3 regions of the Alteromonas sp. 4NS20-0143 genome follow, and region 1 is predicted to be linked to each of the others. Evidence: predicted binding sites of a transcription regulator. Region 1 holds the regulator's gene; each other region holds the start of a gene.

Region 1 (9,938 bases):
TTGTTTCCACAGTGCGATGACAGAGGCTATTAATACCGCCCAAATGACGCCGTTTAGCACACCAATGGCAATCTCTTTACTGATCAGCCAGCGGGAGTTGTTTGCATTGACGTGGCCTAATGCCATACCGCGTATAACAAGAGTCAGGGTTTGGTTACCTGCCACACCACCCATGCTTGGTACAATGGTGTTTAAAATAGCGAGTACAGCTAAAGCGCTTAATGTGGCTTCAAATAAGTCGCTCACCATAGCTGCCATCAATGCCGTGGCTAGGTTAACCGCTAGCCACACTGAACGTCTCTTGGTACTTTGCATAACAGGGGCAAAGGTATCTTCATCGTCGTCTAGACCCGCCATACTCATCATGGAGTGTTCGGCGTCTTCGCGAATAATATCAACCACGTCATCAATAGTGATTCGCCCGACGAGGCGATTATTTTCATCAACAACAGGTGCCGAGAGCCAGTTATAGCGTTCAAATAGGCTCGCTACTTCATCGTCTGGCATGTTAACCGGAATGGCTTCTGACTCTTCATCCATCACATCAGAGACTGTGTCGCTAGTGTCTGCGGTTAAAAGCCGTGTTACTGGTACAATACCCACGAGGTTATCGGTGCGATTGACCACATAAAAGGTATCGGTGTTTTCTGGCAACTCGCCCTTGAGGCGGATATAACGCAACACCACATCAATAGTAACGTCGGGACGCAAGGTGATAGTGTCGGTATTCATGATGAAGCCGGCAGTTTCTTCACCATAAGATAGTGCTTGTTCGGCGCGCAGTCGGTCTTGTGCGTCCATGGAGTCTAGGATGTCGAGGAGGACAGTTTCTGGCAGGCTGCTTAGGGTCTCTGCCAAGTCATCGGTGTCCATTTCCTCAAGAGCGTCCACCACGTTTGCAGGCAGCATTTTAGTAATTATGCCGTTGCGAACATCGTCGGACAGTTCTTCTAAAATATCGCCGTGAAAGTCGCCGTCAATCAACTCCCATAGCTCGTCACGAGTGCGGCTAGGGCTAGACTCTAAAATGTGGGCTACGTCGGAAGGCGGAAGTTCAAGAAGGAGCTTTCTAACCGACACAAACTGGCCGTTACTCAGCGCATTGTTGAGCGTTCGCAATTGAGTTTGTACATATTTAGAAACGAGAGCTTCTGCCATGAAAAGCAATTCCTAACCAAGAGTGTGCCCAAAGAAAGCGTATTTCACGCCGTAGACAATGACCAAATAGATTGAGCTTATAGAATAGCGTATTTACCCTAGCAGTGTCATGATAAATACATTGTTTTAGAATGAGTTTTTACGTGTCAGCGGTTATGTTGGCTGTCTTGTCGGCAGTTATATCATCAGTGATATAAGCGTTTACATAAGAGCGTACATAAGCGCTTATATAAGACGTTATATAAACGCTTAGCCAGTGGCCAGAGGAGAGCTGGCCTATGGGAGGGCCTACGAGGTTACTCGTCTTCGTTAAAGCGTCCTTCAATGAGTGTTTCAATAGCAGCTAAGGCGTCCTCTGCATCATCGCCTTCAACAATCACGTTAACCTGCTCACCTTGATGGCTTTCAAGCATCATCAATCCAAGCACACTGCTTGCGTCGGCCTGTTTATCGCCTTTTTCAAGAATTATTTTGGCATCAAACTGATTAGCAAGCTGCACCAGTTGGGTTGCCGCTCTTGCATGAAGGCCAAGTTTATTGACGATGGTGAGTGTTTTCTCAATAGTCACTAGTATTTACGCTCTTTTTTATTATTGCGAGTGGTTAATTTAGCTCTCTGTGGCGTATCTGCACATCCGGATGAATTTCACCGAATGTTTTTGACAACGTCTGCGCAATATAGACAGACCGGTGCTGACCACCCGTACAACCAATGGCTACCGTGACATAACTTCTATTATTTCGCTCGAGATGAGGCAGCCATGTAGTAATTAAATTTTGGATTTGCCATACAAACTTAGTTACCACAGGTTGTGAGCCAAGAAATACTTCTACAGGTGCATCTAAACCCGTCAAATGCCGCAAATCAGGCTCCCAGTGAGGGTTCGGTAAGAAACGAGCGTCAAATACATAGTCGGCGTCTTTCGGTATGCCGTGCTTAAAGCCAAAAGATTCAAACACCAATACCAAACGAGAACTCTTTTTACCTAAAATCCGCTCGCGAATAATTTCGGCCAGCTGATGTATAGTGAGCTTATCTGTGTCTAAGTAGAGGTCAGCACGCTCAACAATAGGCCCAAGCAACGTTGATTCTGCCTTTATGGCCTCAGAGAGCGATTTATTTAATTTTGCTAAAGGGTGTAAACGTCTAGTTTCACTAAAGCGCTTTACTAACACGTCGTCACTGGCGTCAATGTAAACAATCGTCATCGACCAAGAGGAGGGAAGGTAGTCTAATATTTCTACCAAATCGTTAGGATTCTTTGGTAAATTGCGTACGTCGATACTCACCGCTACTTGATCGTATTCATCCACAACAGTATGGGTGAGCGTTGGTAGCAAATTGACGGGAATGTTATCGACACAATAGTAGCCCAAATCTTCCAGTGCTCTTAATGCCACCGACTTTCCTGAGCCTGAACGACCACTGATAATGATCAGCTTCACCGATATTTCTCCCTAAACAAAAAAATGACGAAAACGTCAATGTATCTTTTGAAACTGTCTTTACATGCCAAGTGCTGAAACAATATCTTCGTTGGTTTTGGCTCTTCGTATCGCTTTGACAGTGTCTTTGTCGCTGAGCTTACCAGCCACTGTCGCTAACGTTTGTAAATGTCCCTCTGTCTGTTCTTCAGGCACAAGCAGTGCAAAAAATATATCGACAGGTTTTTCATCGAGGGCGTCAAAGTTAATCGCTGGAATGCAGGTTACAATAATGGCCATAACGTGTTCTAAACCCGCTAAACGACCATGAGGGAGCGCTATACCGTTACCTATTCCTGTACTGCCCATCCGCTCTCTAGATAGAAGACTATTCAACACGGTGACTTGGTCAATGCTGGCATTGTCTTGGGCAGCAATATCGGAAATGATTTCTAATATTCGCTTCTTGCTATTGCACTGAACCGCACACTCGGTGCGGTCCAGGCTTACGATGGCTTTAATATCCATGCTTAATTATCTATTAATGCTTTTTCAGTTTTTCCTTATGCTTGATCACCTGCCTGTCGAGTTTATCAACCATGCTGTCAATCGCCGCATACATATCGGTATTTTCTGAGGATGCAAATACTTCGGCACCACTTAAGTGCATCGTAGCTTCTGCTTTTTGGTTTATTTTTTCTACGTTCAGGATGACATGCACATTAGAAATGTGATCAAAGTGACGCTCAAGTTTACTAAACTTCGTATCGACATAATTACGCAAAGAATCGGTGATTTCCACATGATGACCAGTTAGGTTGATTTGCATATTTCGTCTTCCTTTTAATATAACGCCTTTAGATAAGGCTTTTGCGTTGGTTAGACGGGGGTATCGATAAAGACTCCCGGTATTTTGCTATTGTCCGCCGAGCGACTTTTATGCCTTGCTCTGCCAACAATAAAGCAATTTTGCTATCGCTTAATGGTTTGCTTGGCGTTTCTGCTGCTACCAATTTCTTTATTAATGCACGAATGGCCGTTGACGAACACTCGCCGCCAGACTCAGTTGCCACATGGCTAGAAAAGAAATACTTCAATTCGTAAATACCGCGCGGCGTATGCATATACTTCTGAGTCGTTACTCGCGATATTGTGGATTCGTGCATATCCACCATTTCTGCGACATCATTGAGCACCATTGGTTTCATCATTTCTGGTCCGTGCTCAAAAAATCCCATTTGCTGTTGAACGATACAGTTAGCCACTTTCATTAAAGTATCGTTTCTAGACTCTAAACTCTTTATAAACCATTTAGCTTCTTGCATATGAGAACGAATGAACTGAGAGTCACTGCTGTTTTTCGCTTTTCGACTCATTGCTGCGTATTGCTGATTTACACCAAGCTTAGGCAAGCTGTCGGGGTTGAGTTCAACAGTCCAGCGACCGTTCTTCTTCGCCACCGATACATCTGGAATAACGTACTCAGGCTCTTTAGTAACTAAAGCACTACCTGGGCGAGGATTCAAGGTTTGAAGTAAACGCATGGCCTCGCGAAGTTCATCTTCCTTCAAACGGCTTTTACGCATGAGGGTTCTATAATCTTTGCTACTGAGAAGGTCTGAGTAGTCCTCAATCAGTCTTCTTGCTTCATCTAACCAAGGTGTGTCGTCAGCAAACTGGCGCAGTTGCACCAACAGACACTCTTGCGGAGAGCGAGAGCCAGAGCCGATAGGGTCAAACATCTGAATGCGTTTCAGTACACACTCAACTTCATCTAATTCGATTTCTTCTTCAATATTTTCGGTTTCGATATCTTCGAAGTTTACCGCTTCTAATATCTCATCTAGCGTAGCGGTTAAATAACCTGACTCGTCAATCGAGTCGATAATGGCAACGGCGATAGCTCTGTCAACATCAGAAAAAGGGGTTAAACGCATTTGCCAAAGCAGGTGAGTTTGAATGTCGTCAGTGGTTTCGCCTTGGAAAACGTGGTCATCATCGTTATTTGACGGGCCAGGCGCAGGTGCTGAAGAGGCTGAGTAATATTCGTCCCAGGTGCTATCAATTGGCAGTTCATCGGGTAAGTCGTTCTTTTCTAGAGCATCACCCGACTCTAGAGTGTCGCTGGACGCTGACGCGGTAGCTTCGATTTGGCTATCGTCATTGTCCATGTTGTTTTTTTCTGCCTGAGGCTCGTCATTACCTTCTTCTACTTCTAGTAGAGGGTTTGAGTCGAGGGCCTCTTGAATCTCCTGTTGAAGATCGAGTGTAGACAGCTGCAGCAGCTTGATTGCCTGTTGCAGCTGTGGAGTCATCGTTAGTTGTTGACTAAATTTTAACTGTAAAGATGGTTTCATCTATATCTTATTTTAATGCTCTTGAGTGAATATACCTGAGCGCTTATGAAAAATGACAATTAGGTTACACACAATAACTATAGCCTGAATTGTTCGCCTAGGTATACATCCCTTACTTTTTGATTACTTAAAACCTGTTCCGCCGTTCCTTGCGCAATAAGTTCACCATGACTTACGATGTACGCCTTTTCACAGACATCCAATGTTTCCCGCACGTTGTGGTCGGTAATGAGTATACCCAACCCTCTGTCGCGCAAGTGCTGTATTATCTTCTTTATATCATTAACTGATATGGGATCAACACCAGCAAAAGGTTCATCAAGCAAAATAAATTCAGGTTTTGCTGCTAATGCTCGTGCTATCTCTACTCGGCGACGTTCTCCACCGGAAAGACTCATACCCATACTATTACGTATATGGTTGATATTAAATTCATCAAGTAGCGCATCGGCTTCTTCTTCCTGCTGCTGTGAATTTAAATCCTTTCTGGTTTGTAAAATCGCCATAATATTTTCATGCACAGTTAGCTTTCGAAAGATGGACGCTTCCTGTGGTAAATAGCCAATACCGCCTCTTGCACGCTCATGCATAGGCTGATGAGTTAATTCATTATCATCAATAGATATTTGGCCTTTGTCTGAGGGAACCAACCCTACAATCATATAAAAGGTCGTGGTTTTTCCCGCGCCGTTAGGCCCCAATAACCCGACAATTTGCCCGGTAGAGACTGACAGGCTAACATCAACCACTACCTGTCGTGATTTATATGCTTTAGCAAGGTTCTTTGCACTAAGAGTTGCCATTGTTACTGCTCGCCTTTACCGTCGTTGTCGCCGTTACCATTGTTGCCGTCACCGTTGCTACCGTCATTATCCTCGCTGCTCTCGTCTTTCGCTTTGCGAATAGACTCAGGCGTAAATACGGTAGTAACGCGCCCACTAGCATCACCAGCGCCGCCTGTGGCTAGCAGTTGTTCTGTGATCATATCAAAAGTAATGCTGTTGCCTTTAACTTGGCTGGTGTCCTGTTTTAGTTCTGCGTTTCCGGTAAGGGAAATAGTACGCTTAGCCACTTCATAGCGTATCTCGTTCGCCCTTGCAGAAACAGGGTTACCGTCTTCAAGCTCTTGCGAATAGCTGGCTGGGTTTCCACGAGCAACAAAAATCTCTCGGCCGCTTCCTTGGGATGCAATAACTTCAACTTCGTCAGCCTCGATAGTAAGCGAGCCTTGGGTAATAAGTACGTTATCTTTATATAGCGCTGTCTTATTTTTACCATCAATGAACTGAGAGTTAGAGCCAATCTCGATAGGCAGCGTAAAATCATTTTCATTGCCTAATGCCGGGCTAGTGCAAAGCACTAGCAGCGCACTAGTTGCTAGGAGAATACGTAGTTTGTACATGGTCGATAAGCTCATATTTTTGGGTGCGCAGGTTTGCGTTGAATCCGTTACTTTGAATAACATATTGCATGCCGCGTATTTCTACGGGTTGATCTGACGTCATCTGCTTGTTATCCAAATTAATTTGAATGTATTCAGTGGTAATTGACTTCACAAAGTCGTCCTGACTTTGGTTTTCAATTGTCACATTGTTTTCTAATTGTATTAATTCATTGTTATACAAGGTTCCCTCTTGCGCTGTCACGACCCAAGGTGAACCTGCATCATTCGTATAGAGAGTGTAGTTCGGCCGGTCGAAAGAAACAAAGCCAAGCTGGTCGTAATGCTCCATGGAAGAAGCGAACACTTTATGATTCAGTTGCCCTTCATTGTTATAAAGGGTTGTGGTTAAGTTTTTAGCTTTATAAGCAGGCTTTAATGCATCCAGTCCTTCAGACGTTTCTAATACTGGGTCTTCTTCCATCCAGGTAGGAATGTACATCAGCATGGCTAAAATAAATAGCGCTGAAATACTGACGCCAAGTCGGTTGAAACCAAATTGATTCACACGCTGGCCCCGAAAATGTCATTGCTTACGCCTTGCGCCTGCAAAATCGTGTCACTTATCTCTCTCACTGCCCCAAAACCGCCCGGTAGGGTTGTGATCCAATTTGCTTGTTTTACGACGAAGGGGTGTGCGTCGGCAACGGCTATTTTAACGCTCGCATGTTTAAACATGCCGGTATCAGGCATATCATCACCAACAACGGCAACGTGTTCAGGTGATAGTTCAAGGCGGTCCATAAGCTGTTTTAACGCGTCGAACTTGTTCTCTTCGCCTTGAATAATATGCGCTACATGTAACGCCTTCATTCTGTTTTCAACGATGGCTGAGCGTCTACCGGTAATCACCGCAACATCAATGTTATGACTGACAAGTGCTTTAACGCCGTACCCGTCGCGAGTGTGAAAGGCTTTTAATTCCTCACCGTTATTTCCAAGATAAATCCGTCCGTCTGAAAAAACACCGTCAACATCACACACCAACAGTTTAATATTGGCTAGTGCATCAAATAGGTCCGTATTGAGTTCGGTGTACAGCGTGGTTGTCATATCTGGTTTCTTGTTCATTTACAGCACTCCTGCTTTTAATAGCATATGCATATTAAACGCGCCGACTGGATGGTCATTATCGTCAAGCACCATGAGTGCACTTATTTTAAAACTCTCCATAACATTGAGAGCTTCAACGGCGAGTTGGTCGGCTGTGGTTGTTTTGCCGCCTTGGGTCATTACGTCACTCACCGTTGCCTCATGAAGGTCGACCCTAGCATCGAGGATACGGCGAAGGTCGCCGTCGGTGAATACGCCCGTTAGCTTACCGGATTCATTCACAATACCGGTCATGCCTAAGCCTTTTTGCGATATCTCAAGAAGCGCTTGGGCAACAGTTGCTGTCGGTTCTATTAGCGGAATATCACTGCCGGTCAACATAATATCACTGACTTTTAACAGTAGTTTTCGCCCAAGGGAGCCCCCTGGGTGTGATAGCGCAAAGTCGTCGGAGGTAAATCCTTTCTTGTCGAGTAATGCCACCGATAAAGCGTCGCCCATCACTAATGTAGCGGTAGTGCTTGTAGTTGGCGCTAACCCTAATGAGCAGGCTTCCTGTTCCACACTGATGTTCAGTACTACATCGGCGTACTGACCTAGCGTACTGGAAATACTGTTGGTCATGGCGATGACTTTAACGCCAAGGCGCTTTACAACCGGCAGTAAATTCACCAACTCGCCGGTTTCGCCTGAATTTGAAATAGCCAAAAGCACATCATTTTTACTGAGCATTCCCAAGTCGCCATGATTCGCTTCACCTGGGTGCATGAAAAAGGCTGGGGTGCCTGTGCTTGCCAACGTGGCGGCTATCTTATTGCCAATATGCCCCGACTTGCCCATACCGCTAACTACCACCTTGCCAGAGCAGGCGTAAAGCATTTCGCAGGCAGCAACAAAACTCTCGTCCAGTCGCTGTGCTAAATTGCTAATTGCACGAGCCTCAATGTCGATGACACGTTTTGCAGAGGTAATGTAGTCGTTTTGTTTATTAGTCATCATCCGAACAGCCAAAATTGATAGCCTATGAAGCAGGCTAAAAGTATTGCACCATTTGTGCGGGATATTTTACGTTTGCCAATTAAGTCAAAACTAAACAGAAATAGTAGCAATGTTAAACCCAACATGACGTACATATCTCTATTGTGTACGTCTGGGTCGAGAAGCCCAGGTGCGATAAGGCCAGGCAGACCCAGCACCGCAAGCAAATTAAAAATGTTAGAACCAATAATATTACCTAGCGCCAGGTCATCCTCGCCTTTTAAGACCCCAGCAATACTCGCAGCCAGCTCTGGAAGGCTGGTGCCAAACGCAATAATTGTTAGTCCAATAACCAAATCAGAAAGCCCCATGTATCGGGCTATTTCGACGGCTGAATTAACCAAAAAGTGAGCGCTGAGGGGCAATACAATTAACCCCAGACCAATCCAAATGAGAGCGGCGGTGTTAGACACGCCTTTTGGAATTTCATCAGCAGTTTCTGCAATCAATGGGTCTTCTTTATCAACTTGCAGTGACAACCACGCCATCATTGCCAGCACGAAGATAAACAAACCGAGCAGAATCACACCTTCATAAGATTTTAGTTCGCCATCAAACATAAATGCGATGGCGATAAGTGAGATGACCAATAAGGCGGGAAGTTCACGCTTGAGCGTTGTGGATGAAACAAGAAGGGGCTTTACGAGTGCTGTTATACCAAGTACTAACGCGATATTGGTAATGTTAGAACCCAATGCGTTACCCACAGCGGTATTCATATTGCCATTTATTGAGGCCATAGCCGATACGACAATTTCAGGTGCGGAGGAACCCATAGCTACGATAGTTAATCCTATCATCATGGGGGAAATGCCAATATTTTTCGCTAATGCAGAAGCGCCGTAAACAAAACGATCAGCACTCCAGCTCAAAACAATCAATCCGATGATGAAAATAACAATGTTTAAAAGCACAACGACCTGTATTTAAATGTCTATTTCGTAAGATTGTCGCAAAAACGGTGCCCTTTGCCTATGCTGCTAGGCTTTTATTTTTCATTATCGAGCTGAATTGTACGAAAAAGAACGCTTGTTCAGGTTTCGTTAATGAGATTCAGCTTATGTTATGAATCATTCGTCTTCATCGAACATAACTTGTAACTTTTTGACTTTGGCGAGTGATTCAAAAAAGCGTACAATGCTGAAAAATTTAAACTTACCGCTCATATCGGGGTCAGTTACTGTTCGAAGGCATGAATTTTGTATTGCTTTTGGACAATTTAAATCTAATTTGCACAACGCGTTTTGCATACTGCGCGTATTCATGCAGCGATGTCTAGTCGAGGGCCGACAACAAAACACTATGGAACATTTAGTTGAGATAGATAATTTAACCTTTAGTCGGGGCGACCGCGTTATTTACGACGGCATAACGCTTAACGTACCAAAGGGAAAGATCACTGCAGTTATGGGGCCTAGCGGGATTGGTAAAACCACCCTGTTGCGCTTAATCGGCGGGCAGTTGAT
Region 2 (9,938 bases), 310 kb from region 1:
GATGATAAGCATCAATTTGCTTTTCTTTTTTCCGCCTTCTTCTACCTGTAACTCTTCATCTGCCATGGAAATCTCTTCTATATCTTATTTAGTACCACAAAGCCTGTATTATCAGACTTCAGGTAAAAATCGCAATGCTGCCTTAGTCAAAATTTGCAGATATTTGCTGATATACACTGTTTGAGCTTAACTGTTCGGTCAAAACCAGCAGTATTAAACTTACTCTGCTAAAAAAGCACCTTGCCAAAAGGACTAAGCGTAATAATCAATACCGCCTTTTGCTTCTCTCGTTACCGCTTGTTCAATCACTCGAGTGTCGTCATCAAACTCAGCGTCATTATTTCCACGATGCCCCTGACCATTTCCACTTTGACTTGCAAGTTGCTGACCACTTTCACCGTTTTGTGAGTTATCTTTTCTTACTTGAGCATCGCCAAGTTCGATGCCTTGTTCAGATAACATGTCTCTGAGTTTTGGCATAGTGTCGGCAAGGGCGTCTTTAGCCTGCTGAGATTGCACGATAAAGCTTACGCTAGCCGCATCACCCTGCACGTTTACACGCACCTGCATACTGCCCAATTCTGGCGGGTCTAAACGAATCTCTGCCATTGTATTTCTGGCGTTAACCATCCAGCGAATTTTTTCGTTCAGCTGCTGTTGCCCTTCTGGCTTATGAATATTAACGGCTTTATCAAAGCCCTCAAACTGCTGTTGCGGTTTAGAAGCCTCTGAGCGTAGCTGGCTGTTTTCATTAATCGTTGTATCAACTTGCGCTAATTGATTCTGCACGATTTGATGGATACTGTTTTGGGCGTTGTTCATCAACTGCATAAACTGCCCCGCTTGGGCATCGACTCTTGAATTAAGGGCAGCCGATACGTCACTGGCAAGTGAGGCTTCTTTGGCAGCGTCAGCAACTATTGCTGATAAGTCGATACCAGGCTGATGGCCCTGTTCAACCTGCTTTTGGAACTCGTTAATGCCCGCAATAATATTTGCTTTCACCGCCTGTTGCTGCTGACTATTTGGCACAAGAGCAACCATGCGTTCGGCAAAGGCTTCTGTCGCTTTTTGCGCCGTTTCAGGCGATAATTTATTAATTGCCATTAAAAGAGACTCATCGCTTAAGGTAGCCGCCTCTAAGCTCGCTACAGAGTTGTCTCCACCTTTATTAAGGCTAGACGTAGCGCTCGTTGTATTTGCATTCTCTCCATTACCCGCAGCAGCGGATGCCACTACTTTGGCAGAAACGTCTTGCTGAGCAGCAGTAAGCAAACTCTGTTCGGCCTCTGAATCTGAAGCAATTAGGTTTGAAGCGTTGGGGTCTGGAACATCTAGACCTGAAGCATCTATATCAGAAACCGCTGTCTTTGCGCGCAATGCAGATAACTGTTGAAGAGTGACGGAGTCTTGGCCCTTTGTACCTGCGTTTGTTAGCTCATCATGCAAGGTGTCAATATTGGTGTTTGTTTGCACAGTGGCGGTTTCACCCGCATTTTCTTTAGACAGTGCCTTACGTAGTCTGTCGGTTGGTGTTGGAAGCGCATCTTTTGCAAGGCTGAGTAAAAACGCTTTTTGTGCGCTCTCTTCGCTGCTAGCATCTTCTGGGCTGGCATTCTCTGAGGCACTTTGTCGCTCAGAAGACTCTGAACCTGTTAGCGCTGCAAGCAACTCACTCAATGTATCTGTGCCTTTATCTTCTCCCGCACCCTCGCTCTGTGCACTATCTTTCGTGTCTGCATGTTCGACTTGTTTATTAAGCAAATTACTCAGCTCGCTTAATTTATCAGCCAGTGTTTGATTAGAAGCTACATCGTCCCCTTCCATAGACTGTAACTGAGACATTAATTCAGAAGCTGCATCAGCAATGGCGCTGCTCTCGTCTAGCCTCCCGGCATTAATTGATTGAATGCTATTGTCGGCACTACCAACCCCTCCAGCGCTGCTACTGTTAGAAGCCTGTCCCAATGCGCTTTTAGTGATGCCCTCAACGAGTGCTATCCAATCGGGTTCACCAGCCTCTTCATTTGTAATCCGATCATTGGTAAGCGCTTTGTTACCATCAGCGTCTATTGTGTATTCTTTTTCAGTAACGGTTAGCGATGCATTCACAGGAGATTTACCGTTATCAAAATCAAGCCCTCTGTGACTGCTATCTTTCAACATTGAGTCATTATTTGACTGTTTATTCGCGTTTTCGGGGCCTTTAGCGTTCGTGCCTTTGTTGTTCAATTCGGCACGTTCAGCTCGGGTATCACTTTCGCGAGACGCATTGTCAGCACTGCGAGCGTTTTCATTTAATACGAAGTCACGGCCTGCAGACTTTGCCTCTTGGTAAAGACTGTTAAAAGCGTCGGTATTTTGTCCTTTAGCTTGACTGTCTAGGCCTGTCCCCACCGCTTTTGCTGTGGAAGTTGCCGAGAAGGGCAATGCGGCAATGTCTGTTTTATTTGCGGCAACTTGTTGCATGATTTTCTACCGTCCTACACGTTCACCGGCAAAGCCAGTAATGTAAAAAGTTATATCGTTGTCTGTACGCAAATAAAAATGTAACTACATGAAAGTTATAAATTTTAAAAACATCCTTTTTTATAAAGGTATTTTTAAACTTACAATTTGCGTTAACAACGGTGTAAAAGCCTAATGGTCTTTCTTGCTTTCTTCGCCATGGTTAGCGATATCTAGCGATACTTAATAACTGGTGGAGCAATAAACGTACCGAAATAAACATTTCAAGCCATACGTTTTATTCCTATCTGTATTCCAATGGAAATAATGGTGTCGTTTAGACTCGCTTCGATGCTTACTGACTCCTTTGGCTCAGAATCGCTTGTCTATAAATCCCTTGACTCTAAATCGCCTGAAACCAAATCGCGGCTCTTTAAAAAGACAAAGCAAAGGACGCACCAACAGGTTTATAACGTCAGCACTTAAAGAATGAAGAAGTGACTTATGAAGCTAGAATTATGAAGCTAGAGTTATGAAGTGGCAGATATAAAATTGGAGACAACATGATCAAGAGTCGAGAGGTATTTCATCAAAGGGAAGATAAATTGAAAACAAGTGGTAGGGTAAAAAGGAGTTAGAACAGGTTAGAAAACCGAACGCTTAGAGCGAATAAATCGCTGAGTGGCAAACTCATCCATCATGGCCTGCTCTGCTTTTGCCTCTTTTTGCTCTTTTGCTATACGCTTTTTATCGAGTAAAAGCGTGACCGCTTTCACCTTTTGCTGCTGTTTAAGCCACATTTGCTTGCGTTGATCGGCGGCCACTTTCGCTTGGCCAATAATGTGCATTTGCTGTTCGCATGCCTTATCGAGCTTTCCCACAAAAGAAAGGTGCTGCTGATAATAGGTGGCTGTAACACCAGACTGTCCGGTCTGTTGAATACCCTTGATATAATCAACGCGATATTGCTCTAAACTAGAAAGCTTTTGCTTTTGTTGATTAACATTAAGCTGCGCCTGTTGGTAAAAACGCGCCTCTCGCTGTTCTTTTTCCTTTTCAAACTCGGCTAACCGCTCTAGTTGTTTCGACATTATCCTAATCCTTTCGCGAGCGCTGCCATACCCTCTAGACTTTCGTCATAAGCTAACACTTGATTCATTCCCTGCTGCAAAAATGCGTTGATTGCAGGTTCTGCCCTTATGGCTAAATCGATACGCGGGTCTGAGCCTTTTGCATATGCACCAATAGAGATGAGATCTTGGTTTTGTTTGTATTGAGAATACACCTGACGAATACGCCGTGCCATTAATTGATGCTCTTCACTCACAACTTGCGGCATCACTCGACTAATAGATGATTCAATATCGATGGCAGGATAATGGCCACTGTCCGCCAATGTACGAGATAGCACCACATGGCCATCAAGAATGGCTCTTGCGGCATCCGCTACCGGGTCTTGTAAATCATCGCCTTCTGTTAATACCGTATAAAACGCAGTTATCGAACCCTGCTTTTCACTTCCATTACCGGCGCGCTCTACCAGTGCTGGTAACCGCGCAAATACGGAAGGTGGATAGCCTCTTGTTGCAGGCGGCTCTCCCACGGCTAACGCTATTTCGCGCTGTGCCATGGCATAACGCGTGAGAGAATCGATTAAAAGCAGCACTTTCATTCCCTTGTCGCGAAAATACTCTGCAATAGTCACTGCAGTTTCGCAGCCTTTTAGTCGCATTAATGGAGACGTATCTGCTGGTGCTGCGACTACCACTGCACGCTTGCGCTCTTCTTCTGTGAGAATGTCGTGAATAAATTCTTTTACTTCTCGCCCACGCTCTCCCACAAGGCCAACTACAACTACGTCCGCTTCACAGCCCCTTGTCATCATTCCTAATAACACACTTTTGCCTACACCACTGCCGGCGAATAGGCCCATGCGCTGTCCAACACCTACGGTATTAAGTGCATTAATGGCGCGAACGCCCACATCCATTGCAGTATTAATAGGTCGCCTTATGAGCGGGTTCATCGGCGGACGGGTAGTAGGTGCGCGATGTTCAGCCTCAATTTCACCAAGGCCATCGAGTGGCTGGCCGTTGCCATCTACCACTCTGCCTAATAGCCCCATCCCCACGGGTAAACCGCCCTGTCGATTTAATGGCATTACCCTACTGCCAGGAACAATCCCTCTTACCGCTTCGGTGGGCATTAAATAGGTAATGTCATCGCCAAACCCTACTACTTCCGCTTCAATTTCGCCTTCAATGGTTTGCACAAGGCATTGGCTTCCAACGGGAAGTTGACATCCAACCGCTTCCAAGGTTAAACCAATACCGCGAACCAGCTTACCCGCCGCCACAATTGGTACCGACGCCACCTGCTTAGTCAGCGACTCAAAGTGATTGTGCCATGGGCTAGTCATCGTTTAACCCCTGGTTTAGAAGGAAGCGCTCAATGACCTCTCGGCAACGCCTTTCAACAGAAACATCCACTGCGTTTTGGGCTGTCACGATGTCGCAGCCACCTCGCTCCATGTTAGGCGCGGCGATCAAATTCCACTTTTTCTTTTCCACTTCCTCTTCAGAAAAGTGCTCGTTCACAATAATGATATCGTCTGGGTGTAAATGTATTTGGTATTCATTTTGATTGATGGGAAGCGCTTTTATACCCTCGCTGAGCGCCTGTATAATCACGCTTTTGTTGGTATCAATTTCAGTTTTAATGACGGCTTTGGCAAGGGTAACCGCCAGCTTTACTAGCTGGTCGCGGGTTTCATCATTTGCTTGGGAGAGTGGGTCATGTAACTTATCAACGAGCATCTGCCACTGCTCAGTTTGCGTCGCTATTTGAGACTGCCCTTCTTCTAGGCCTTGGGCTAACCCTTCTGTGTGGCCTTTTTCACGGCCTTCGTTAAATCCTTCCTCTAGCCCTTGGGCTTTTCCTTCTTCATAGCCGGCGGCCTTTCCATCGCTCATCCCCTCATCAAATGCTGCTTGACGAATCGCCTCAATTTCATCCGCGGTTGGCGGAGAAATTTCTTCTATTTCTTCAGGGGGCTCATACTTCCAGTCTGAGCGACGGTTTAAGGCGTTAGTCGTGCCGTCATTTTTTTTAGCACTGGCATCTTCTACAAATGGCAGGTCCCATTTCTTAGCATCGCTTGCTTCCCTTTCACTAAAACCTTTGTTCGTAGACATCATTTTTCCCAGTATTTGAAGGCAACAGCATTTAAAGGCAAATCAGTATTTAAAGACACTATTACAAGAACTCTTCGCCGCCACCGCCGCCAAGCATAATTTCGCCAGAGTCAGAAAGTCGACGGGCCACTGAAAGAATTTCTTTCTGCGCCACTTCAACTTCAGAGATACGAACTGGACCAAGCGCCTCAAGGTCATCGTTAAGCATTTCGGCCGCACGTTTTGACATGTTGCGCATGATCTTGTCTTTAAGCTCTTCATCCGCACCTTTAATTGATTTGAGTAGGGCGTCTTGCTGCACTTCTCGAAGAATAGCCTGAATGCCTTTGTCATCAACATCAATTAGGTTGTCGAAGACAAACATGAGATCTTGAATTTGCTGACTCATTTCTTCGTCTTGCTCGCGAATTGCATCCATCAACTGCCCTTCAATAGAGGTATCTAGGTAGTTCATAATATTGGCTGCAGATTTCAAGCCGCCCATTTTCGCGGCTTGTGTTCCAGCTTGACCCGCGAACTGTTTCTCCATAATTTCGTTGAGCTCTTGCAGTGCTGCTGGCTGTACTTCTTCAAGATTAGCAATACGCATAAGGAGGTCTAACCGCACCTTCTCTGGGAACTGGGCCAAAATCTCTGCACTTTGTTCCGGCTCTAAATAGGACAATACAATAGTTTGTATCTGCGGGTGCTCGTTTCGAATGATGCTGGCCACCTGCTTAGAATCCATCCACTTAAGTGAATCGAGGCCTTTCGCACCGCTTCCCATAAGTATTTGATCAATAAGATTGGCGGCTTTGTCTTCACCAAGAGCGGCAGTAAGTGCTCGCTTAACAAAGTCTTGACTCTGGAACCCAATGGTACTGTAGTTTTGAATCTCTTCAATGAAATGCTTGTGCACCGCCGTGATTTTGGTTTGTGTCATATCATCGACTTTCGCCATCTCACTGCCGAGCTTTTGTACCTGCTTTGGCTCTAAGTGCTTAAGTATTTGCGCTGCATCTTCTTCAGACAAGCTCAAAAGCAATATTGCTGCCTTTTCAACGCCTTCTAATTTACTGACGTCGTAGGACTGGTCTTCAACGTTGGCAAGTTCTTCAGCCATAATATTTTCTCACTACTCGTCTTGCATCAACCAGCCCTTCACAACTTGGGCTGACAATTCTGGTTCGTTTGCAACTAAGGCGCGCACGGCTTTTAATACATCTTCGTCTTTGTGCAAGTCAGGTAACATAAGCGACCCATCTGCTGCAAAGCCAACTTGACCCTCGTCGAAATCTGTCGACAGCATGCTAATGGTATCGTCGCCTAAATCTAAGCCTTCATCAGCATCGAAATCGTCAACTTCTTTCGTTTCGTCTGGATTAATCAAGCGACGCAACATTGGACGGATGACAAAGATGATAAGTACTATTATAACCAATCCACCGATGATGAGCTTGATTATAGGTAGAAGATCGGGGTCTTTCCAAAATGGAATATCTTCGACTTCTCCCGTATCCATACGCATGAATGGCACGCTAACCACTTCAAGAGAGTCTCCCCGCGTGACATCAAAGCCTACGCCACCTTGCAACAGTCGGCGTATATTGAGTATTTCTTCTTGTTTGCGAGGTGACGGTGTCATTGTGCCATCTTCGCCCGCCACTTGGGTATAATCTACTGCCACAGAAACACTTAACCTACGGATTACGCCCGATTGTTTTTTAGTGTGGCTGATTGTGGTATCAAGTTCGTAGTTGCGCGTTGATTCTTTTGCCGTACGCCCTGGAATAGTTTGTTGACTTGCCGCACCGGTGGCATTTTCAGGAATGTTAGAGTCTAGCGGGGGCTGATTGGAGAGCGCACCTGGAATACCGCCTACCCCGCCGCCAACGCTATTTTCTTCTACAATCATCTCACTTCGTACTGCAGGTAAATCTGGATTGTAGCTACGCTGAGTTTGTTCCATCGCAGTAAAGTCCATCGATACGTCTGCTTGGGCAGTATAATTACCGATGCCCAATACTGGGATAAGTATGGCATCAATTTTTTCTAAATACTCCTGCTCACGCTGGCGCTCAATTTCATATTCTTTTCGAGCCCGTGCACTCAATGAATCTTGCGAGCCTGAATTGAGTAAACGTCCGTTGCTGTCGGTGACTGTTACTTTTGATGGGTCGAGGTTTTGTACTGCTGATGCAACAATATCCACTACTGCGTCAACTTCCTCACCGGTAATTACTGAGCCTCGCTTAGCGGTTAGTACTACCGTAGCCGACGCTTTTTTCTCTCTTCGCGCAAATACATTTTCTTTAGGCATAGCCAGCAAAACACGTACTTTTTGAATACTCGACATATCCTGAATGGTTGATGCAATCTGCTGCTCGCGAGCATGCTTAAGACGCTCCATTTCAACCCGCTGACTCACACCAAACCCCATGTCTTGCATGATGATGTCTGTGCCTGTCTCAGTAGGGTTATTTAGACCTTGTCGCGTCATGCCTAGGCGGATGGTTTGAAACTCATCGGTTCTCACGTAAACCGTATTGCCTTCAAGCTTATAATCAATTTGGTTGGCGTCCATGTAATCAAGGGTTTCAATTAACTCTTGAGTTTCCATTTTGGCTAGTGGCCGATAATCTGCCTCTTGCGACCAAATAAGAATAAAAATAGCGATAGCCACACAAATAACTAACACAACGACCAATGCCATTTGACGCATCATGTCGGCGCTGCCTAGGGTATCCATAAAGCCTGATTTATTTTCCGGCTCGCTATCCATTCCATTCCCTTGGTCGGGGACAGATAAATTTGTGCCTGTTGCCTCAGCCATAACTTACTCCACCTACACCGGCATATTCATGATTGTTTTGTATGCTTCAAGTACTTTATTGCGTACCTGAACCGTTGCCTCAAACGCAATACCCGACTTTTCTTTTGCCAGCATGACTTCAGCAAGGCTAAGGTTGGCATCGCCCATTTCAAAGCGCTGTTGCATGGACTTCGATTCGTGCTGAATGTTATTTACACCATCGACAGCGTGCTTGAGCATAGAGGAAAAATCACTCGCAGAGGTGTTTATCTCGTTAGTAGGTTGAAGCCCATTTGAGGGTTGTAGCTCGTTAACTGGAAGACGAGTCTGCCCAATCATACTTTGCATTTCTTGGTACAAGCTGTTGGCTTTAACGTCCATAACCACTCCTAAGTATCGATGAATTGTGACGGCTATCGGTCACATTTTTATTATATAAGGAAGGTTTTGCAAAGGGCTTGCCAAGTTTTTAATCCATTAAAAATCAACAAGTTGAGAATGGAAAAGCCAGAGAGCCAAAATAATGACGTGAAGGGGAAAAGCGTATTAATTACCGACAACAAAAAACCGCCACCAACAATATGATTAATGGCGACGGCATCTCTTGTATGAAATATCTTGTATGAAGTCTCTTGTATAAAATTCTTGTGTGAAAATGCTTTTATAAAAAACTAACGCAATACTAGGCAGGCACTTCGATACCATCATCGCGCATGCGAGCCAATTTATAGCGGAGGGTACGAGGACTGATCCCCAGTTTCTCCGCTACGTCTTTTCGTTTGCCATTACACGACGCTAACGTATCCAGAATAATTTGGTGCTCTTGATACCGAAGCTCTGAACCCAGATGACTATCTTCGTTCGCCTCTGGCGTAATAGCCGTATCCGCAGCAAGGGATACGCTTTCATCTATCATTAAATCGCTAGAATCTATCTCACCGTCTTCACATAAGATAAGCGCTCGCTGCACAACGTTCTCAAGCTCACGAACATTTCCTGGCCACTGATATTGAGATAGTTTACTGCGCCCTGCCGCACTTAACCTAATGTTGCCCAGCCCTTGCTGGCTTGCGTGGCGGGTAATAAGATGTTCAGCCAACGGTACAATATCACCGGGACGCTCAGATAGCGGACGCCATTCAATGGGAAAAACATTTAATCGGTAGTATAAATCTTCTCTGAATTCGCCATTATCAACAGCCTTACGTAAGTCTCGGTTACTCGTTGCAATAACTCTCACGTTTAGTTTAACTGTTTTTCGTGCACCCAATCTTTCCACTTCGCGCTCTTGCAAAACCCGTAGCAGCTTAGCTTGAAGCGCTAGGTCCATCTCTGTAATTTCATCGAGTAGCAAGGTACCATCTTGCGCTTGCTCAAACTTACCAGGACATGCTTGAACCGCGCCAGTAAACGCACCTTTTTCATAGCCAAATAAGGTGGCCTCTAGCATGTTTTCTGGAATGGCAGCGCAATTAATGGCCACAAATGGCGATTCACTGCGATTA
Region 3 (9,938 bases), 250 kb from region 1:
AAGCTATCCAGGCAAATATGCTCTGTTTTGTATGCAAGGGCGATCGTATTACCATCTCTGCCGAAGCAGGCAAAATGAAAGTAAAAACCGCCGGTATAGCGCAACAAGATGGCGTGGTTGGCGATAATATTCAGGTACTCAATGCGAGCTCAAAAAAGACCGTTATAGCCAGAGTCGCCAGCGTAGAGAAAGTCGTGATACAATTGTAATAATGGCGTACGAAAACTATCCTTTTTACGTTAATTTGGGCTAAAGAAAATGTATCAGCGGCCGATAACGTATAGAGAGGTAAAAAGGTAGTGAGGAACTATTATGGCTATTAACAATATAAACAATGGGTTACCAAAAAATCCCGTTGATAATGGTAAGGTTTCACAGCAAAACCAGACCCAGCAAGCTCAACAGCAAGCGACTGCTAAAACCGCCACCGCGGCGCCAGCACCTCGCCAAGATTCTGTTTCGTTGACGCAATCGGCCCAGCAGTTGAACCAAGTTCAGAAAAAAGGGACTGAGGCGCCAGTTAATCAGGAAAAGGTCGATCGTTTGAAAAAAGCAATTCAAAGCGGCGATTACCAAATCAACCCTGAAGTACTTGCAAGTAAGATTGCAAAAGCTGAGGCAGAAATTTTCGGCACCAAATAGCGATAGCGCAGAGCTCTGGAAACGACCAATACTCAGTAGTGAGGGTATAGCGTAGGTTCCAAGCTTCGCTGCTTTAGTATCATCGCTAATGGCTTTATGTATCGCTAAAGGCTTCATTTAACGCTAAAGGCTCCATTTAACGCTAAAGGCTTCATTTAACGCTAAAGGCTCCATTTAACGCTAAAGGCTTCATTCAACGCTAAAGGCTTTTACCAAACCCCTTGCGGCGAGATATAAAACGCTAACTTGAAAGCCACCATCTAAAAGCGTACATTATTCAAACTAGACGTGCCAATTTCGCAGCGAACAGTTAACAACAGAAGCTTAACTGTTATACAAGGCGAATGAACCATAAGAGTAATAAATTGACGAATCAGCATGCAAACTTAACATCGGTATTAAGCAGCCAGGTGGATAAGCTGACGGCGCTTTCTGGGCTATTAGAAAGAGAGCTTCATCTTATCAGCTCTCGTGATGCCGAAGCGTTAATGACCTTGCTTGATGAAAAAGCGCAGCTTCTAGAAGAAATCCAAATGTTAGACGGTAACGCAGAATCAATGTTTGCGAATGGCCAGTCTTACACAGAGGAAGACGATGCGCTTACAGATAAGGCTAAAATCTTGCTTGATGACTGTAAGTATCGTACTCAGGTAAACCAAAAAGCCGTTGAACAAGGTCAACTTCGTTTAACCCACCTGCGCAACCTGATGATGGAAGTACGTGCGAAAGAATCACTTACGTATGACAAAAAAGGAAAGCCGAAGGGCGGTACCCTTGGTTCAGGTGTGAGTGCATAGCGTTTATAGTTTATACACAGCGCTTATTCATAGCTCTTACAAACGCTGCTTACTCCACTGTAATTAATTATACCCTTCACGAAATCCCGCTTTGATATAACCAGTACCTCATCGCCGCTCAGTAATATTTAACGTCTTTGACTCTTCGGGGCTTTGCCGTCGTCAAATATATGTCGTGCACACGTTTCATATCCAAAGAAAGTTCTGTGACATACGTGTCTTCACCTACCGGGTAAGTTTTCACAATTTTTGCTCCCCTAATTACGCCATCCACAGAAGCACGTAAGGACTCACTATCAACAACCAAACTAGATAATGATTGGCTGCCTTCAATACGCTGACCGTAAACTTGTTCGGCTAACTCTCTGTAGGCCTCTAGTTTTGACGCTTTCATCGCCATTAAAAGCTTTACGTTAGCATTACTGCCCTGCTGCGATTCGATAGGCGCATACCCTATGGCGGTAAGAACAGGGTACGACGCTGGCTCAACGGTTTCCCACTCAACATGCTTATCGATAACACCACAGCTCGCGAGCGTCATGATACTAAACATAAGTAAAGCAGCTTTCACTCTAACAACACTTGTTGACATACCCATTACATTCTTTCCTATTCCTGATATCACGCGTAACGGTTAACTAAGATGCTCACCCTGTCATCATTAATCTTAACGGTGTGCGTTACGCTTATATCTGCGATAATTTTTTTATGCTTGTGCTTTGCTTGTATGTTTATCTGCAAGGCCTGTGCCTAACCTCTGCAAAGCCTGCGCCTAATCGTGTGCAAGGCCTGTGCCTAATCGTATGTGGCTCACAAGAGAATACGTTTTGAAATAACCTATTTATATTCTGCCTAAAACCTGTTTACCGCATTACGGCTTAATCATAGTGCTAACGACTCGCGCTTTTTGTAGAGCTCATTCTTTTTACCTGCTCATTCTTTTTAGTTGCTTAGCCTTTTGAACTGCTTAGCCTTTTAACTAGACTGCGTCTATACGTTCTACTGCGCTTTTTAATTATGTTTCGCAACGTTATCCCCTCTCACTTGGCACTGTTTTAGCACTTGGCACTGTTTTAGCACTTGGCACTGTTTTAGCATATATGTAAAAGGTTATAGGGTTACAAAGCCATTACTGAATACGTAGCGTCATTTTTATGTAAAAGCGCTTTTTGTAAAAGAGCTAGATAAAAGCACTCACTACTACATTGTGGAATTGCTGAGTCATTCATACAGTCACTACAGAGCCGTCGCAAGTTAAGCGTTGATAAACGTCAAACACAAATAAGCGATGCATTATTTGCAGCGTTCGTGAGGTTTATATGCAAAGTAAAAAGATAAAAGGCTACGCCATTTTGATCAATGTGTGTGTGGCACTGGTTTGCCTGATTGCCTTGTTTGGTGGGCAATCCCATGCCATGTGGTATGAGGCTAAAGGGCGAGCGATTATCTTAAATGGTGACAAAGAAACGGCTAAACGTGAGGCAATCGAAGAGGCCCTCAAACAAGCCATGCTTTTCTCAGGAGCATCTATCAAAAGTGTCCAACAGCTAACAAATGGATTGCTTGAAAACGAAGAAATGACAATTCGCAGTACCGGCGAAGTTGAACAACTAGAAATTATCGACGAAAGGTACAATGGCGAAGTTTTCACTGTGAGTATTAGGGCTGATATCTTCCCTGCCACCCAACAATGCGCCGCCATATCTGATATCAAACGTTTTGCAACAACGCACTTCCTTATTCCAAATAGACAACAACTTACCGAGGGCAATATTAGGCACTTAGATGAAGCGGTAACGAAACGCTTTGCAGACTTAATGGCTAACACGACTGATACGCTTCGCTTGTCTTACATTGCACCGCATACAGCAAAATTTAAAAGCGAATTTACCGAACAAAACGTGCGCTCTTTGTCTCAAAGAGGAAACTCTCAATTTGTAATAGTGGGCACCATTGACGACTTGAGTATTAAAAGAAAAGCAGCCTCAGTATTTACGCCGTGGGCCGATGATAGCGTTGACAGATACTTTGGAATGACTCTTCATGTTTTTGACGGCATCAATGGAGGTAAACTCTTTACCAAGTCTTACAGTACACATGCGCAGTGGACATTTGACCGGTTTGCTCAAATCGATGAGTTTTCAAATTACTTTTGGCACTCTACTTATGGTCGTGAGGCACAAAAGCTAATGCTAGATGCTATTCAAGACTTAAAAGAGGCGACAGCCTGCCAACCGGTAACAGGGCGAGTGATTAATGTGGCCGGAGATATTATTTCTATTTCCTTAGGGCGAGATAACGGTTTGCAAGACAGCGACGAGCTTGTGCTTTATCAGGCAAAAGAAGTCATGGATAATAAAGGAAAGAAATACCTTCAATACTCGCTTTACCCTGGTGTTTTTGTGGTTGAAAATACTTTTGCAAACTCTTCAACGATTATTCACAAAAACTCTGGTTTGGTTGCAAATATCCAAGAAAATGACTTTGTGGTGAAAAAATAAACGCACCAGAAGCAACGGGGTAATTATCCTAAATCCAGGGTTCCGTATTTGGCTTAGGTGGGTATAATAATATGCTACGTCCCCATAGTTTAACTGGATAAAACAAGAGCCTCCTAAGCTTTAGATCTGCGTTCGAGTCGCGGTGGGGACGCCATAATCTGACAATTTCCTAACTTTATCTTGTAAATTTTCACATACAGACTGCGTTGTTTATGTTCTGTAGATTTTGCTTTTAAACATATCCACGCAATACTATGTAGAGACTAGTTGACGTATTTAGAGAAAATAGAATGGAAAATGACACAGAACGCGACTGTGCAAATGAGCAGAGCAGCCCAAAGGACATATGGGACGTGATCGAGATGTTAAACGAGCCCGGCGCTATTTTCTAACCCCAGTGAAATTTACAACTTAATCCCCATATCCTGTTTTAGTGTACAAAACACTTGTCGTTACTTAAGCCATTAAGTAACGTGCTATTGAAGCTAGTTATAACCTCGGGGAGCCGTAATGAGCCATTTCGAACACGATGAATTGGATTCTTTTTTTGCTGAGATGCAAGACGTAAAACCCATTATTTCTGACGATAAAGCACAGTTGCACGACCCAGCAGCAGCCTTAGCAGAAAAACAGAAACGCGCTTCCTTGCAAGCCTCCATTCGAGATAAATTAAAAAATCCATTGAGTATGGAAGGTGTGAAACCTGTGCCGCCCGATGACTTTATACAATTTCAGCAGCCAGGTATTCAAGATGGCGTATTTAAAAAGCTAAGGCTAGGAAAGTACCCGCTAGAGGTGGTGATATCTATGGCGGGAAAAACCCTCGATGAAAGCAGAGATTTACTGTATCAGAACGTGCTTTCGGGGCATGAAAAAGGCGTAAGAGCATTTTTGATCAAGCATGGAACTGGTGAAAACTCTAAGCCTTTTCCGGCTTTAAAAAAGAGTTACGTTAATCATTGGTTGCGCGAACTTGAGGAAGTCATTGCGTTTCATACCGCGCAGCCTATGCATGGCGGATTTGGCGCTACCTATGTGTTATTAAAGAAACATCCTCAACAAAAATTGATCAACAGAGAAAAAAATAGGAAAGGATAAGTACCGCTCAAACTTAGAGCAAGATGAGCGCAAGATGGATATAAAAAAATAGCATCGCCCAAAATGATTAAAGCCCGTAATAAACGTATTTATTACGGGCTTTATTATTTGCTTTCAGACTACTTAACTGAAGATTGCACACTTAGCGTTGTTGGAGCGTCTGCAGATTTTGCAGAAGTACTAAATACGGCGGTAATAAACATCAAAACCACGGCGATGGCGACTCCAGTCAAGCCAAACCCTTTTGAGGAACGATTCATTGTTCGTCTCTTATTATTTAAACTAGTATTGTTACCAATAACTAGTGCAACCCAATTCAACTCCTGTAACCAAATTGCAATCCGTGCAGCACTACAATAGATCAGCGATACGCCAATAACAAGGGGCAAAAGCAAAATATTGACGCTAAGCCAATGGTTTGACACAAAAAGTGCCCTTGTTTAATAAATCAGCAGCTATGTTGGCTGCAAACAGCCAACATAAATTGCGCTTATCATAGATTTTAACCGACAAACTTACGTGCGTTTCTGAAAATACGCATCCATGCCCCATCTTCTTCCCAGTCATCTGGGCGCCAAGAATTGGCGACAGCTCTAAATACCCGCTCAGGGTGCGGCATCATAATGGTACTGCGCCCATCGGCTGAAGTAAGGCCGGTGATCCCTTGTGGAGATCCATTAGGGTTAGCAGGGTACTGCATAGTTGGGTTGCCAAAATTATCCACATATCGCAACGCAACATGCTCGTTTGCTTTTGCTAACGCATCAGCATTGGCAAACTCTGCTTGCCCTTCACCGTGAGAGACCGCTATTGGCATACGCGAACCGGCCATGCCATCAAGTAGCACAGATTTTGATTTCATCACTTCTACCATAGCAACACGCGCTTCAAAGCGGGCCGATTGGTTTGTTACAAAGTGAGGCCAGTGGTCGGTGCCTGGAATCAGTGATTTCAAGTTAGACAGCATCTGACAACCGTTACACACACCTAAACTAAAGGTATCGTCACGAGTGAAGAACTGCTCAAATTGATCCCTTGCCATACTGTTAAAGAGTATCGACTTCGCCCAGCCTTCACCTGCTCCTAAAACGTCACCGTAAGAGAAGCCGCCACAAGCGGCAAGACCCACAAAGGTGTCTAGTGAACTTCGACCTGAAAGAATATCACTCATGTGAACATCTACCGCATCAAAGCCTGCACGCGTAAATGCCGCTGCCATTTCAAGGTGGGAGTTAACGCCCTGCTCTCTTAATATAGCCACTTTAGGCTTAGCGCCAGTCGCAATGTAAGGTGCCGCAATATCATCATTAACATCATAGGATAAGTTAGTGTGAAGTCCTGGATCTGTTGCGTCTTGCTTAGCGATATGTTCTTGCTCTGCACAAGTGGGGTTATCCCGCAGCTTTTGCATCTCAAACGTTGTCGTTGCCCACGTGGTTCTCATCGATACTCTGCTATCAGCCAGAACAGCAACGCCGTCGCGCTGAAACTCAATCATATCGGTAGTATTAACAGAACCAATATCATAAGTGATGTCGGCAACACCGTGCTCTTCAAGAATGCTATTTACCGCGTCACTATCGCGTTCTAGCACCTGCAGTACGCCACCTAGCTCTTCGTTAAATAACACTGATAAATCATTACCGGTGAGTTTATCTAGCGTCACTGTTACACCGGTTTTACCAGCAAAAGCCATTTCCGCAACGGTGGTAAATAAGCCGCCGTCAGAGCGGTCGTGGTACGCTTGTACAAGACCGTTTTCCAATAGCGCTTGAATAGCGTTGAAAAAGCCTTTCAGTCTGGTGGGTGAAACCACATCTGCTGGGCTGTCGCCGAGTTGTTCATACACTTGCGCTAGACAGCTAGCGCCAAGGCGATTGTTGCCCTCACCAAGGTCAATGAGTAATAACTTACTGTCGCCTTTGTCAGTTCTTAACTGGGGCGTTACGGTTTTACGAATATCTTTTACCGCACCAAATGCAGTAATAACCAAAGACAGCGGTGATGTGACTGATTTTTCTTCGCCATCGTCCTGCCATGCCGTTTTCATCGACATAGAATCCTTACCCACTGGAATAGTTAATCCCAACTCAGGGCAAAGCTCTTCCCCAACAGCTTTAACCGCTTCATACAAACCTGCATCTTCACCGGGGTGACCCGCGGCCGTCATCCAGTTTGCAGACAATTTGATGCGTTTAATATCACCAATGTAAGAGGCCGCGATATTTGTCAGCGCTTCCCCTACGGCAAGTCGTGCAGAAGCCCCATGAGATAGCAAGGCGACTGGAGTACGCTCTCCCATTGCCATTGATTCGCCGTGATAGGTGTCAAAGGCACTGGCCGTAACCGCTACGTCAGCAACGGGAACTTGCCACGGACCCACCATTTGGTCGCGATTGACTAGTCCTGTAACAGAGCGATCGCCAATGGTAATAAGGAAGGTTTTTTCAGCTACCGTAGGCAGTGACAAAATGCGCTCGGCTGCGTCACTTAAGCTGATTTTACTGTCGTCAAAGGCAGGTGAATGTGCAACCTTTGATGTAACATCCCGATGCATTTTGGGCGGCTTGCCCAGTAAAACGTCTAATGGCATATCGATAGGTTTATTATCGAATTGACTGTCATTGAGGTTTAAATGCTCTTCAACCGTCGCTTCACCGACTACCGCATAGGGTGCCCGCTCGCGGGCACAAATCGCTTCGAAAACTGGCATATTTTGCGGTGCTACTGACATGACATAACGTTCTTGCGATTCGTTACACCACAATTCTAACGGCGTCATGCCAGGTTCGTCTGACAATACTTTCCTAAGCTCAAAGTTTCCGCCGCGACCACCATCGCTGACTAACTCGGGTAGCGCATTAGACAAGCCACCCGCACCGACATCGTGGATAAACTGAATAGGGTTATTTTCACCAAGCTGCCAACATGCATCGATAACTTCCTGACAGCGACGCTCCATTTCTGGATTCTCTCGTTGCACAGAAGCAAAATCTAAATCTTCGTTTGACTGGCCTGATGCCATTGATGAGGCTGCACCGCCACCAAGACCAATATTCATCGCTGGCCCGCCAAGTACAATTAGCTTGGCACCTACCGTGATTTCACCTTTCTCAATTTGGTCACGGCGAATATTACCCAGCCCACCGGCGAGCATAATAGGCTTGTGATAGCCTCTTACTTCAACACCGTTAAAGCTGTTTACTTCTTGTTCGTAAGTACGGAAGTAACCCAACAGATTAGGACGACCAAATTCATTGTTAAACGCAGCGCCACCTAATGGGCCTTCTGTCATGATATCAAGTGCACTAACAATTCGCTGCGGCTTACCGTATTCACTTTCCCACGGCTGCTCTGAACCTGGAATGCGAAGGTTAGACACCGTAAAGCCAACAAGCCCAGCTTTTGGCTTAGAGCCTCGACCTGTAGCGCCTTCATCGCGAATTTCACCACCAGAGCCTGTAGCAGCACCAGGAAAAGGCGAAATAGCCGTTGGATGATTGTGTGTTTCAACCTTCATCAGAATATCGATATCTTCGTGATGATATTCGTACTGATGAGACTGAGGATTTGGGAAGAAACGTCCGGCTTGCCAACCCTCCATTACCGCTGCGTTATCTTTATAGGCAGAGAACACGCTGTCAGGCAGCAATTCGAAGGTATTTTTGATCATTTTGAAAAGTGACTTTTCCTGATCTTTTCCGTCGATGGTCCAGCTGGCATTGAAAATTTTATGACGGCAGTGTTCAGAGTTTGCTTGTGCAAACATATAAAGCTCTACGTCGGTCGGGTTTCTGCCTAACGTCGTAAAGCTGTCAAATAGGTAATCAATTTCATCATCAGCAAGCGCTAAGCCTAAAGACACGTTTGCGTTTACAAGTGCATCTTTTCCGTGTTCTAACATCTCTACAGAGGTAAAGCTTTTCGCCTCGGCCTGTGCAAAAAGCACCGCCGCATCATCAGTATTGGTAAACACCGACTCTGTCATTCTGTCGTGTAAGAAACTAGCAACTAGGGCAAAGTCGTCATCACTTAAGCGGGTATCGGTATCGATGTAGAATGCACAACCGCGTTCAATACGGTTAATAGTATCAAGACTACAGTTATGAGCGATATCGGTGGCTTTTGAGGACCAAGGTGAGATAGTACCTGGACGAGGGGTGATAAGAAAAAGTGTTCCAGAAGGCGACTGTGTTTGCCTAGCAGGCCCGTAAGTGAGCAGTTTTTCTAAGATTTCTATTTGCTGATTGGATAAGTCACCTTGAGAATCTACTAGGTGAATATATTCGCTATAAAGGTTTTTCACCTTAACGCCGGATTGACCCAGCTTTGCAATCAGTTTAGTTTGGTTAAACTCTGATAGTGCGGGAGCGCCTCGAAGGACCAACATAGTGCTTTACCTGGTTGTTTTGAAACAACGACCACCAATGCGACGCGTTGCCTCTTAAATTGATGAGTAATTCGGCGCGGATTATAGAGCAATTACGCTCATTTGGTAACCTCAATACGACCTTACATGAAATTTTTTTGAAATTTTTTAACTAACACAAATAAGAAAAGCGCTATGCAGTTACAACGCTATAAAAAGCAATTTCGACTTTACGCCCTACTGATACTTTCTGTTGTCACCATAGCGTGCACGGTGCCCTCTGTGCCGACTGCACTATCGCAGCTACTTGAAAGAAACTCTATCAAAGTTGGAACCGTATATGGCGCCGGCACGTTTTACAATGGCGCCGGCGGGCCCCAAGGGTTTGAATATGAGCTTTTGGCTGGCTTTGCGGATTATCTCGGGGTAACGCTCGATTTGTACCCGTTTTATAGTTATGAAGTTATGTTGCAGCAGCTAGAAGAAGGAAACCTCGACATTGTTGCAACCGGCGATGCCGTTACATCAAAT

What was found. The regulator sigma-54, encoded in region 1, starts transcription at its own class of promoters, with help from an activator protein. The targets are predictions, from matches to a motif close to GTTGGCACGNNNNTNGNNT.
Region 2: a site for sigma-54 is predicted at 8,881-8,899, ahead of fliE (flagellar hook-basal body complex protein FliE). Genes of this name have one in related genera too.
Region 3: a site for sigma-54 is predicted at 2,519-2,537, ahead of AC27HD_RS05525 (flagellar assembly protein T N-terminal domain-containing protein). Genes of this name have one in related genera too.

Annotation. Positions count from the first base shown of each region.
Region 1 is NZ_BAAJLR010000002.1:651,953-661,890, reverse strand. Features, by position in the region: gene mgtE (magnesium transporter) at 1-1,158, opposite strand, end outside; gene AC27HD_RS06610 (HPr family phosphocarrier protein) at 1,455-1,727, opposite strand; gene rapZ (RNase adapter RapZ) at 1,762-2,604, opposite strand; gene ptsN (PTS IIA-like nitrogen regulatory protein PtsN) at 2,665-3,111, opposite strand; gene hpf (ribosome hibernation promoting factor) at 3,125-3,412, opposite strand; gene AC27HD_RS06590 (RNA polymerase factor sigma-54) at 3,441-4,940, opposite strand; gene lptB (LPS export ABC transporter ATP-binding protein) at 5,018-5,743, opposite strand; gene lptA (lipopolysaccharide transport periplasmic protein LptA) at 5,746-6,342, opposite strand; gene lptC (LPS export ABC transporter periplasmic protein LptC) at 6,311-6,889, opposite strand; gene kdsC (3-deoxy-manno-octulosonate-8-phosphatase KdsC) at 6,886-7,434, opposite strand; gene AC27HD_RS06565 (KpsF/GutQ family sugar-phosphate isomerase) at 7,453-8,430, opposite strand; gene AC27HD_RS06560 (calcium/sodium antiporter) at 8,430-9,386, opposite strand; gene mlaF (phospholipid ABC transporter ATP-binding protein MlaF) at 9,775-9,938, shown strand, end outside.
Region 2 is NZ_BAAJLR010000002.1:343,379-353,316, forward strand. Features, by position in the region: gene fliL (flagellar basal body-associated protein FliL) at 1-66, opposite strand, end outside; gene AC27HD_RS05250 (flagellar hook-length control protein FliK) at 253-2,469, opposite strand; gene fliJ (flagellar export protein FliJ) at 3,093-3,539, opposite strand; gene fliI (flagellar protein export ATPase FliI) at 3,539-4,867, opposite strand; gene fliH (flagellar assembly protein FliH) at 4,860-5,642, opposite strand; gene fliG (flagellar motor switch protein FliG) at 5,704-6,744, opposite strand; gene fliF (flagellar basal-body MS-ring/collar protein FliF) at 6,757-8,454, opposite strand; gene fliE (flagellar hook-basal body complex protein FliE) at 8,467-8,814, opposite strand; gene AC27HD_RS05285 (sigma-54-dependent transcriptional regulator) at 9,116-9,938, opposite strand, start outside.
Region 3 is NZ_BAAJLR010000002.1:399,702-409,639, forward strand. Features, by position in the region: gene flgA (flagellar basal body P-ring formation chaperone FlgA) at 1-209, shown strand, start outside; gene flgM (flagellar biosynthesis anti-sigma factor FlgM) at 313-642, shown strand; gene flgN (flagellar export chaperone FlgN) at 1,008-1,439, shown strand; gene AC27HD_RS05520 (LPP20 family lipoprotein) at 1,558-1,992, opposite strand; gene AC27HD_RS05525 (flagellar assembly protein T N-terminal domain-containing protein) at 2,759-3,940, shown strand; tRNA gene AC27HD_RS05530 (tRNA-Arg) at 4,019-4,094, shown strand; gene smrA (DNA endonuclease SmrA) at 4,451-5,038, shown strand; gene AC27HD_RS05540 (hypothetical protein) at 5,158-5,298, opposite strand; gene purL (phosphoribosylformylglycinamidine synthase) at 5,541-9,428, opposite strand; gene mltF (membrane-bound lytic murein transglycosylase MltF) at 9,603-9,938, shown strand, end outside.